DNA from 3 places in the Novosphingobium sp. EMRT-2 genome. Region 3 is predicted to be linked to each of the others. Evidence: riboswitches for the same ligand, from Rfam matches in the RefSeq annotation. Region 3 holds a riboswitch; each other region holds the start of a gene.
What was found. Region 3 has a riboswitch for cobalamin ahead of cobW (cobalamin biosynthesis protein CobW). Riboswitches for the same ligand answer to the same signal wherever they lie in the genome.

Region 1 (3,905 bases), on a different replicon from region 3:
GGCATCACCGCTCAGCTCAATGCCCCGCGCGTGCGCCTTGCGGACGTTGGCGTAGTAGCCGAAGCGCGTTGTGGTCGTGCCGGGCACATAGCAGGATGCAGGCAGCGGGCCGCTGGTGGGGCAATAGGCGAAGTCGATCAGGTTGTCGGTGTCGCGCTCGAACCATGTCGCGGAGCCGCGCAGCACGCTGCCCAGCGCCTGCTCGAAGCTGACCGACCAGCCCTTCGCCTTTTCGGGCTTGAGATCCGCGTTACCGTAGAGGCTGAACAGCTGGTAGAGCGACGGGGCCTTGAACCCTTCGTCATAGCTGGCGCGCAGCACCGTCTTGCCCGCGTTGGGCGTATAGACGCCGCCGGCGCTGAACACCGTGTTCCCTCCGAACCGCGACTGGTGATCGTAGCGCACGCCGCCGTTGAGCGTCAGCCCGGCGAGAGGCGTCGCGCGCAACTCGCCATAGAGGCTGTCGGTCGAAGCGCGCTGCGGCACCAGCGCATAGGGCGCGGTGTTGTTGCCGGGCGAGGCCGTGGTCATGCGCTGTTCCTCGCGTTCGGCGCCGAACACGGCCTGCACCGCGTCGGAAAAGCGGAACGACCCCTGGTATTCGAAGCGGCGGACGCGGCCGTGCGCGTCGAAGTTCAGCGGGCGGATCGCGCGGGCGGGATCGTAGTTCTCGCGGTCGGTCTCGGTCTGCATCGCCGCCAGCCGGTTGGTGAAGCGGCCGTCGAGCAGCGCGAGATTGAGCCCGGCATAGCCCGACCATTCCTTTGTCAGGCCATAGACGAGCGAGTCGCCCGAGGTGCCGTCGAAATCGTTGCGCGCGTCGGCCCAGTAGCCGCGCAGGTCAAACGACAGGTTGGGCGTCAGCTTGAACGTGGCCGTGCCACTGGCCGAGGTGCGGCGGTATCCGTCCGGCTCGGTGCCATTGCTGCGGGCCGAAATGCCGTCGGTGGAGAAGGTCGAGGCGGACAGCCGCCAGTCGACCAGCGTGCCCGTGCCGCCGACGCCGGCTTGCGCGTTCACCGTCTTGTGCGTGCCCGCCTCCACCGCCAGGCTGCCTTCCAGCGGTTTTTCCGCGCGGCGCGTGGTCACGTTGACGACGCCGCCGATCGCGTCGCTGCCCCACAGGATCGATTGCGGGCCGCGCAGGATCTCGATGCGTTCGATGTCATCGACGAACAGGTTGGAAAAGGCATAACCGCCGGACGTGGCGGACGGATCGGACAGCCGCACACCGTCGATCACCATGACCGACTGGCCGGCGTCCGCGCCGCGGATGCGCAGCGAGGTGGCGGTGCCATAGCCGCCGTTGCGCGAAAGGCTGATGCCGGGCGTGCGGACCAGGACATCGGTCACGGCCAGCGGCTGCACCTGCCGGATGGCCGCCTCGTCCAGCACGGTGACGGTGGACGAGACGCGATCCTGCGCGACCGGCGTGCGCAGCGCGGTCACGACGATGGAGGTGTCAGGCGCCGCGTCGGGCGCCGGATCGTCGGGGTAAGGGGCGGCATGGGCGGCCACGGGAAGGCCCAGCGAGAGCGAGAGGACGGAAACAACGGAACAACGGGTCAGGCGCATGGTGCGGTTCCCTGGATACGAACGGCGATGACCTGCCGTTCGGACCGCATGGAAAACGCCCGCCGCGCGACGCCCCGGCGAGATCGCCGGAGGGCACGAGACGACGCTTCCCGCACGGTCTTCCCGGCAGGCAGTGGCTGTCGTTGCGCGAGGGATCGTCCCGCCTTTGACGCGGGAACCTCGAACGTCCGGTGCACCCTGCCCGAACGAAGAACGACCGCGTCAGGCAGGTCTCCTGGCTCGCGGGTCAATGCTGGTCCGGCCGCCTTCTCAGGACGGTGAAGTCCCAATGGCGTGATGGCCGGTCGGCTCGCCGCTTACAGTTGCAGGGGCAGCCGGGGTTTCGCACCCCGTTCCCTTTTGATCCCCTTTCGGGGAACCTGTCGCAGAGCGGCGGATAGCTTCGCGCCGGCCATGCCGCAAGCGCGAATGCTTGCGGCGGCGCATCGCTTCGCTTATCACCGGCAGCGTAACGGGTGCCCGAAAGGGCTTAATCGGGAAGTCCGGCCGGCGGAAATCCGCCGAATCCGGCACTGCTCCCGCAACTGTGACCGGTGAGCGCATCGCCATCACGCCATTGGGGTTCCGGCCCTGAGAAGGCGGCGACAGGCGCGATGATCCGGGAAGTCAGGAAACCGGCCCGCTACCGTCGTTCCTTCGCGCGGGCGGGATGCACCGGGCGGACGAGGGCTTCTCCCTTGGCGGACGACATATGTGCGTTTGTTGCCGAAGGGGGCCTGTGATGAACTGCGTCTGACATCCACGACACCCGCAGCAGGCGTGCGCCCCGGCCCCGAGCTTTCGGTTCCGCGCCCGCCCGCGCACCGCAAAGGCCCCCGCGCCGCAGCCGATGGTCGCGTGCGCGGCCACAACGCGAAATCCAACCCGTTCAGGAGACCCCTCATGGTCCGCAATACCCGATTCGAACTGTCCGTCTTCGGGCTTCTCGCACTCGTCATGCTCGTCACGCGCAGCCATTCGCTTAGCCAGGTCATCCACCTGCCCGATACCAGCCTCGCCAGCTTCTTCGTGCTGGGCTTCTTCGTCCGCCGCGCGGCGGCGTTCGGCGCGCTGTTCCTGCTTGGCTATGCCATCGACGTGGTAGTGATCGGCTGGTTCGGCCAGTCGAGCTTCTGCTTCACGCCCGCCTACTGGATGCTGGTGCCCGCCTATGGCGTGATGTGGCTGGCCGGACGGTACGCGCAAACCCGGCTGGGTGCGAGCCTTGCCGCCCTGCCGATCATGGCCGTGCTGCTGATCTGCGCCACCTTCGCGTCCGAACTGCTTTCCAGCGGCGGCTTCTACTTCCTCGGCGGCCGCTTCGCCGATCCCACGCTCGCCGGCTTCCTGCCGCGCATCGGGCGCTATTTCCCGCCGACGCTGTGGGCCACGCTGGGCTGGAGCGGCCTGGCCGCCGCCGCGTTCTCGCTGCTGTCCCTGATCCGGCCCGAACTGCGTGAAAGCGAGCGCCGGTGAGCGGAACCGACGACAGCGCGCACCGCGAGCGCACTCGCCGGCACAAGGCGGTGGTCGACGCCAAAATCGCCGCCGCCACGCGCGACAAGGGCCTGCTGCTGGTGCTGACCGGCAACGGCAAGGGCAAGTCCTCCAGCGCCTTCGGCATGGTCGCGCGCACGCTGGGATACGGTCGCAAGGCGGCCGTGTTCCAGTTCATCAAGGGGGCCGAGAACGTGGGCGAGCGCGCCTTCTTCTCGCGCCATCCCGACGTGATCTGGGAAAAGTGCGGCGAAGGCTTCACCTGGGAAACGCAGGACCGCCAGCGCGACATCGCCGCCGCGCGCGCCGGCTGGGAAAAGGCCAGGGCGGCGCTCGCCGATCCCGCGATCAGCCTGGTCGTGCTGGACGAGCTGACCTACCTCGTCACGTATCGCTACCTCGCGCTCGACGAGATCATGCCCGCGCTGGAAGCACGGCCTGCGATGCAGCACGTCGTCATCACCGGCCGCGCCGCCGACGAGGCGCTGATCGCCGCCGCCGACACCGTCAGCGCGATCCGCGACGTGAAGCACGCCTTCCGCGACGGCGTGCGCGCGCAGGAAGGGATCGACCGGTGAAGACGGCGCGTTGCCCGGCCCTGCTGGTCAGCGCGCCGGCATCCGGACAGGGCAAGACACTGGTGACGGCGGCGCTGGCCCGCCGCCACCGCCAGGCCGGGCGCAGGGTTCGCGTGTTCAAGTGCGGCCCGGACTTCCTCGATCCGATGATCCTCGAACGGGCAAGCGGCGCGCCGGTCTATCAGCTCGACCTGTTCATGGTGGGCGAAGCCGGATGCCGCCGCCTGCTGGCCGATGCCGCGCGCGAGGCCGATC
Region 2 (3,905 bases), 920 kb from region 3:
CTGTCGAAGAAAGCGGACTGATAACCAGTCCCCACACCCGTTCGTCCTGAGCTTGTCGAAGGACGCGCGTGGAGCCGGTCTACCCCTGCGGCTGCGCGATCCACTTGCCGCTGTTCTGGTATTCGGGCCGGATGGTGTTGGCGCCGGGCAGGTTCGATCCCGCAGGATGCGAACCGGCGGGAGGTGTGCCGGGCAGCCGGTCGCTCGCGCGGAACACGGCATCGCCGCCGCGCTGCTCGATCGCCGGCGCATAGGCGGGCGCGGTGGCGTGGGGCAGCGGCGCCTGCCCGAACGCGGCGGACGTGGCCGCCGGCACCGGCGCGGCCTGCTGTTGCAGCGCGGCCAGGCGGCCATCCTCGTAGGCGCGGGCGAGCGCGACCGGATCGGCGATGTCGGTGGGCGCGGGCGTCCAGGTGCGCGGATGCGGCGCGGCGATCGGCTCGCCCCCGGCATAGACCGCGTTGAACGCCGCCGGGCGGCCCGCGCCGCCGCTCCAGCGGTAGAACCGGTGCGCGCCGATCGTGCCGATGAACGTCAGGCTGTCGGCCCAATAGGGGTGGATCGCGCTGGTGTGGTAATGCGTGGCCAGGCCCACCGGGGCATAGACGTACCCGGCCAGCGCATCGCGGGCGACGCGCCGCGCGCGTTCCCAGAACGCCACCATCGGCCGGCGCGCCAGCGATCCGTCGCAGGCGAAGCTGAACTGGCAGCCGGGCCGCTCCGATCCCTGATAGACCACGCCGCACACGGTATTGGGGAAGGCGGGATGCGCCACGCGGTTCAGCACCACTTGCGCCACCGCGCGCTGACCGCTGTCGGGTTCCGAAGCGGCCTCGTAATAGATCGCCGCCGTCAGGCATTGCAGCGCGCGCCACTGGTCCTCGCCGCTGCCGCGCGCGAAGATCGGCCGCGCGGCGGGGCCGGCGGGCTCGGCGGTGGAAGCGACCTCCTCGTCGTCGCGGTGCGCGGCCCAGGCCTGTTCGGCGGCATTGGGCGCGATCAGCCCGGTATCGTCGGGTGAGACATAGTAGAAGGCCGATCCGGGAAAGCTCTCGCCCGCCTGCTCGAACGGCTGCAGCGCACCCGCTTCGGCCTGCGCGGCGGCGCGGTCGATTCCGCCGGGGCTGCCCCAGCCGATGGGGCCGAGCACCATCGCGAACAGGCCGATCGTGGCCACGCCGGCCAGACGCTGGCGCAGCAGCGACGGGGTCCGCAGCCGGCGCCGCACCGACACCATGTCGCGCCGGCGGATGCGCGCGGCAAAATCGCGCGGGCGGGGCATCGGCAAGGCGCAGGCGGCGGTCGCTTCAGTGGCTTCGGTGCGTGCCAGGGGAACCGGCGTCACGCCATCGAGCACTGCCGAAGCCGCACGCGCCGCATCCCGCGCCGGCGAGGGCGTGGCCTCGGGCGGAAGGGCGAACGGACGGTAGGCGATCTCCAGCGGCATCGGGTCTTGGACGCGTTCCTTGTACTTTCGTGCGCTAGCGCGCGCGGAAAGGTCCCGCACGCGCGGCGTTCGCGCCGTCCCAGGGCGGCACAGACCCGCGTCATAGGGTGAATCGGTTAAGACTCTTGCCCGTGCCTGCGTTCGGGGCTACGCGCCGCAGCGACGCCACCGGTGCCCCTAAAGGGCCAAGAGGGAATCCGTTGAAGGACCAGTCGGTCCCCGAACCGGAGCTGCCCCCGCAACTGTATCCGGCGAGCGCCCTGTCCACGATGCCACTGGCCGCACGGCCGGGAAGGCGGGCGGGGGGCGATGACCCGGAGAGCCAGGAGACCTGCCGGTGTGTGGTCGTTCCGCGGCCGGGCGGGGTGTACCGGGCGCACGCGTCGTGAGTTCCGCCCGTTGGCCCGGCGGTCCTCCCGCCATGAACGGCAGTTCGTTCATGGGCTGGGAGTCTGAAGAATGCCGGGCAAGTATCTGTTTTTCCTTACCGTATCCCTGTTGGCCGCCACGCCGGCGCTGGCCCAGGACGAGATGGCGCAACCGGCGCCCGCCGCCGTCTCCGCCGATGCGCAGATCACCGTGCTCGCCACGGGCAGCAAGCTGCGGCTCGACCAGACCGGGCAGGCCGTCACCGTCATCACCGCCGACCAGATCGCGCAAGTGCAAGGCCCGGACCTGACGCGCGTGCTGGAGCGCGTGCCGGGCCTCACCTTCTCGCGCAACGGCGGCCTTGGCGGCTTTACCGGCGTGCGCCTGCGCGGCTCCGAAGCCGAACAGGTGCTGGTGCTGATCGATGGCGTGCGGGTGGAAGACGTGTCCTCGCCGTCGGGCGGCTACGATTTCGGCAACCTGCTGACCGGCGGGATCGACCGCATCGACGTGCTGCGCGGCTCGAACTCCGTGGTCTGGGGCAGCGCCGCGATCGGCGGCGTCATCGCGGTGACGACGAAGGAAGTGAACGGCGCGGAAGCCAGCGTCGAATATGGCGCGAAGGAAACCGTCTCCGCCGATGCCGTGGCCGGCGTGGCCAACGATCGCTATGCCTTCTCGCTCAACGGCGGCTACGCGCGCACCGATGGCGTGTCCGCCGCCGCGACCGGCACCGAGCCGGACGGCTATCGCCAGTGGCGCATCGGCGGGCGCGGGCGCGTGAACCTCACCCCCGATCTCTCGCTCAACGCCGTCGCGCGCTATGCCGACAGCCGGCTCGATATCGATGGCTATCCGGCGCCGACTTACACCGTGTTCGGCGACACGCCCGAATTCCAGAAGACGCGCCAGTTCTCGGGCCGCGCCGGGTTCCACTACGCCGGCAGCGCGCTCACGCTCGACGGCGGCTACGCGCTCGCCGATACGCGCCGGACCTACTACGATCCCACCTACGGCACCGATCCGCAGTACGGTTACAAGGGCCGCAGCCAGCGCGTCGACCTCACCGGCCGCATCGCGCTGCCCGCGCATTTCGCGCTCGATTTCGGCGGGGACAGCGAATGGACGCGCTTCTCCTCCACGTTCGATCCCCAGCGCAGCGCGCGCCTCTCCAGCGGCCACGCCCTGCTCGGCTGGTACACCGACCGGGCCAGCCTTGCCGCCGGCGTGCGTGTGGACGATCACAGCCGCTTCGGCACGCAGGCGACGTTCGGTGCCAATGGCAGCGTCCGCGTGGTGCAGGGCCTGCGCCTGCGCGCCAGCTATGGCGAAGGGTTCAAGGCGCCCACACTCTACCAGCTCTATTCGGACTACGGGAACCAGGGGCTCAGCCCCGAACGCAGCCGCAGCTACGATGCCGGGGTCGAATATACCACGGCCGATGGCGTGTTCCATGCCTCGGCCACCTGGTTCCGGCGCGATACGCGCAACCTTATTTCCTATGTCTCGTGCTTCTCGGTCACCAGCCCGCAGTGCGCGGGCGGGCGCTTCGGCTTTTACGACAACGTTGGCAAGACTCGCGCCGAAGGCGTGGAGCTGGAACTGCGCGCCGATGTCAGCCCCACGTTCCGCGCACAGGCGGTCTATACCTATGATCGCGCCCGCAACCTCACCGTCGCGGACGCGAACTACGGCAAGGCGCTCGCCCGCCGCCCACGCAACGCGCTGACGCTTTCGGCCGACTGGACCTCGCCGCTCGCTGGCCTGACCCTGGGTGCGGATGTCCGCCTTGTCAGCGACAGTTTCGACGATGCGGGCAACCGCACCAGGCTCGATGGCTACGAACTGACCACGCTGCGCGCCAGCTTGCCGTTCGGGGATTTCTTCGAACTGTTCGGCCGCGTCGAGAACCTGTTCGATGAAAAGTACCAGACCTCGGCCGGATACGGCACCTGGGGCCGGTCCGCCTTCATCGGCGCGCGGGTGCGGTATTAAGAAACGCCGCGCCTCGCCCTTCCTCACCCCGCCGGCCTTGGGACGGCGAGGCCGGGGGCTGGCGTTGCTGGCGGGCCTCTGCGCGTGCACACCC
Region 3 (3,905 bases):
GTCGATCACCATCGCGCTGACGACGAGCGCCTTGTCGGACGGCGGCGCATTCAGGGATCTCGGCGGAATGATCGCGACCGTGATCTCCGCGCTGTTTCTCTTCGCCATTGCCGGTATGAATCTCGTGATTCTGCGCTCGGTGTGGCGAACCTTTGCCCATGTCCGCACTGGGGGAAGCTATGCTGACGACGACCTTGATCTGCTTCTGAGCGGGCGTGGGCTGCTCTCAAGATTGTTCCGGCCCATGTTCCGGCTGGTGAACAGGAGCTGGCACATGGCACCGCTGGGCTTCCTGTTCGGATTGGGGTTCGATACCGCGACCGAAGTCGCCATTCTGGGCATGTCGGCTAGCCAGGCCGCCAATGGCTTGTCGATCGGCACGATTCTTGTCCTGCCCGCGCTGTTCGCGGCGGGCATGGCGCTGATCGATACACTGGACGGCGTGGTGATGCTCGGCGCCTATGAATGGGCCTTCGTCAAGCCGATCCGTAAGCTCTACTACAATATCACCATCACCCTGATTTCGGCGATCGTGGCCATCGTCATCGGCGGCATCGAGACGCTGGCGCTGATCGGCGAGAAGTTGGGCCTGACCGGATGGCCATGGAGTCTGGCGACCGAACTGGGCGAGAATTTCAACAGTCTGGGGTTCGCGATCATCGGCCTTTTCGTGCTGTGCTGGCTGGCCAGTTTCGCGATCTATCGATGGAAGCGATTTGACGAGATCGAGGTGTCCGCCGTTGCCTGATCGTCGCCATGGCAATCGCTGCGTCGTGATGAAGCATTGCGACGATTCCTGGGCCGTCTCGATCAATCTCGACGTCCGAATGCCGCTCGGGCTGCGGGTGCATCACGGCGAGCGCGACGCTGCCATTCGAATGTTTATGGTGCGTTCCGGCGGAACTTTCATCAAATCCAGCCAAAGCTGTGTCTTTGATGCAGGTTCGCGGCAGGCCGCAGAACAGCTCATCATGAGGCTGCGGGAAAGATTGTTCAGGATCGCGTGCAAGCCGATTAGCCAAGGGCAGGTCGAGCAAATACTTGGTATCACGTCCCGTGAGCGAATTCGGTGGGGCAAGGACGGCCGCCTGGCGCTGTCGGGGATATCGAGGATCAAGAAGGGCACAACCGAGATTTCACTTTGGACCTATCCCTGCCTTGCGATCGAGCAGCTTGCGGCGGACCCTGCTGTGATAAGGCGATGGCGCGAAGAGGATGAAGCCAGAACGCCAATTGGCTTGGCCGACATTTTCGTCTAGGGGCAGGTCTGAAGGATCGGGCTTGCCCGTCCTTCGATGATCGCGCCGGTGCCCCGCAAGGGGCTTAATCGGGAATGCGGTGCGGGGGTTCGCTCCCAAATCCGCGGCTGTCCCTGCAACTGTAAGCGGATAGCGCGATGCACATGCCTCTCTTCGTGAGGGGCGGCCACTGGGCAATGCATGATGCTGGGCATCAGTGCAAATCCGGGAAGGCGTGCATCAAGCTGTGACCCGCGAGCCAGGAGACCTGCCGGCGCACCGGTCGCTCTTGCCTGATCCAGGGGATGGTCATGGCACGGTAACTCTCCGTCTGAGCGACGAAGCTGTGCGGCTGGGGCTGCACGGCCGTGTGGTGACGGGTGCCTTGCGGCGCCCGCCCGTCGCTCGCGCGCCGGCCGGACAACGTCCGGCAAGCCCCGCCTGTTCTCGCTCTGGCGCGCGGGGGATTGCATGTGACCGACCTGTCCAAGGTGCCTGTCACCATCGTTACCGGCTTTCTGGGCGCCGGGAAAACCACGCTCATCAGCCATCTGATCCGCAATGCCGGCGGGCGGCGGCTGGCGGTGGTGGTCAATGAATTCGGCACGCTGGGCGTCGATGGCGATATTCTTGCATCCTGTGCCGTTCCCGACTGTCCGGCGGAGAACATCGTCGAATTGGCCAATGGCTGCATCTGCTGCACCGTGGCCGACGATTTTATCCCGACGGTGGAAAAGCTGCTCGCGCTCGAACCGCGCCCCGACCACATCCTGATCGAGACGTCGGGGTTGGCGCTGCCCAAACCGCTGCTCAAAGCGTTCGACTGGCCCGCGATCCGTAGCCGGATCACCGTGGACGGCGTGCTGGCGCTGGCCGATGCCGAAGCGGTGGCGGCCGGGCGTTTCGCGCCTGATGTGGCGGCACTTGATGCCCAGCGCGCCGCCGATCCCGGCATCGATCACGAAACCCCGCTGTCCGAAGTGTTCGAGGATCAGCTGGCCTGCGCCGACATGGTCCTGCTGACCAAGGTCGATCTGGCCGGGGCGGAAGGTGTCGCCGCCGCGCGCGCGGTGATCGCCGCCGAGGCTCCGCGCCCGGTGCCGGTGATCGAGCTGACCGAAGGTGTCATCGATCCGCGCGTCATCCTGGGGCTTGGTTCTGCCGCCGAGGATGACATTGCCTCGCGCCCTTCGCATCATGATGGTGACGATGATCACGAGCACGAGGACTTCGACAGCACGGTGATCGCGCTCGATGAGATTGCCGATCCGACGGACCTTGTGGGCCGGATCGAAACGCTGGCGCGCGATCATGGTATCCTGCGGGTGAAGGGCTATGCCGCCGTGACCGGTAAGCCGATGCGCTTGCTAGTGCAGGCCGTGGGTACTCGTGTGCGCCATCATTATGATCGCCCGTGGCGGCCCGGTGAGGCGCGGCGCACAACGCTGGTCGCCATCGCCGAGCATGACGCGATCGACCACGGCGTTCTGCACGCTGTGCTGCAAGACTGACCGCTGCCGATGCACGTTATCTTCCGCGAAACCCACGGGATGGAGGAAACCGCCGTCCCGCAGGATCTGGGGCAGGAGCCCGCGGATCTTGTGGTCCTGTCCTTCTCGGACAGCGACCTGGGCGCTTTCGCGGGCGGATGGCGTTTGGCGCGGGCGCGCGATGCAGCCTTTCCGGACCTGCGGCTCGCCAATCTGGCCGCGCTGGCGCATCCGCTCTCGGTCGATACCTATCTTGAACGGACGCTATCGGGTGCGCGGGCCATCCTGATCCGGCTGATCGGCGGCACGCCCTACTGGAGCTATGGTCTCCAGCAGGTCGAGGCGCTGGCCCGCTCGCGCGGGATGGCGCTGGCGGTCATTTCGGGCGATGGCCGCCCTGACGAGCGGCTGGATAGCGTGTCGACGGTTCCGGCGTCCGCTCTGCGGGAGCTGTCGCGGCTATGCGAGGCGGGAGGTGCTCAGGCGGCGGAGGCGGCGCTGGGCGTCCTGGCCCGCGCGGCAGGGCTGAGCGGAGGGACTGAGGCGGACTGCGAGCCCTTGCCTATAGTCGGATTCTGGCATCCAGAGCGGGGGCTTGTCGATCCGCAGACATTCGTGCGCGGCGAACGGCCGCTGGTCCTGATCGTGTTCTATCGCTCCTACCTGACGGCGCACGATCTCGATCCCTTCGTAGCCTTGCATGGAGCGCTGGAGCGGCGCGGCTTCGATACGCTCTCGATCTTTGCTCCCTCGCTGAAAGCGCAGGAAGTGCGCAGGCAGATGGACGAGTGGGTGCGCGCTCTGGCGCCGGCCGCAATCGTCAATGCTACGGCATTTTCGGCGCGGGGCGAGGATGGGGATACGCCGCTCGATGGAGCGGGCGTTCCGGTGTTCCAGATCGCGCTGGCGACTTCGGGCCGTGATGCCTGGGCGGCGGCTTCGCGCGGGCTTTCCCCGGCGGATCTCGCGATGCATGTGGTGCTGCCCGAGATCGACGGGCGGATCCTGGCGGGGGTCGCGAGCTTCAAGGAAGCCAGCGAGCGCGACCCGGACCTTGCCTTTTCGCGCGGCGTGCATCGCGCGGATTTGGGGCGGGTTGAGGCGATTGCGGAACGGGTGGCCGGGTGGATCGCCCTGGCGCAGAAGCCGGCGGGGGAACGCCGGTTGGCGCTGGTGC

Region 1: linked by a shared signal. The riboswitch ahead of FA702_RS20535 (TonB-dependent siderophore receptor) and the one ahead of cobW (cobalamin biosynthesis protein CobW) in region 3 are both predicted to bind cobalamin.
Region 2: linked by a shared signal. The riboswitch ahead of FA702_RS14770 (TonB-dependent siderophore receptor) and the one ahead of cobW (cobalamin biosynthesis protein CobW) in region 3 are both predicted to bind cobalamin.

What each region holds. Positions count from the first base shown of each region.
Region 1 covers NZ_CP039697.1:571,229-575,133, reverse strand. The annotation lists gene FA702_RS20535 (TonB-dependent siderophore receptor) at 1-1,575, opposite strand, end outside; cobalamin riboswitch at 1,783-1,974, opposite strand; cobalamin riboswitch at 2,033-2,234, shown strand; gene FA702_RS20530 (hypothetical protein) at 2,479-3,051, shown strand; gene cobO (cob(I)yrinic acid a,c-diamide adenosyltransferase) at 3,048-3,650, shown strand; gene FA702_RS20520 (cobyrinate a,c-diamide synthase) at 3,647-3,905, shown strand, end outside.
Region 2 covers NZ_CP039695.1:3,006,909-3,010,813, forward strand. The annotation lists gene FA702_RS14765 (cell wall hydrolase) at 80-1,447, opposite strand; cobalamin riboswitch at 1,600-1,801, shown strand; gene FA702_RS14770 (TonB-dependent siderophore receptor) at 1,907-3,811, shown strand; gene FA702_RS14775 (ABC transporter substrate-binding protein) at 3,876-3,905, shown strand, end outside.
Region 3 covers NZ_CP039695.1:258,520-262,424, forward strand. The annotation lists gene FA702_RS01385 (HoxN/HupN/NixA family nickel/cobalt transporter) at 1-748, shown strand, start outside; gene FA702_RS01390 (hypothetical protein) at 741-1,259, shown strand; cobalamin riboswitch at 1,289-1,529, shown strand; gene cobW (cobalamin biosynthesis protein CobW) at 1,712-2,749, shown strand; gene cobN (cobaltochelatase subunit CobN) at 2,759-3,905, shown strand, end outside.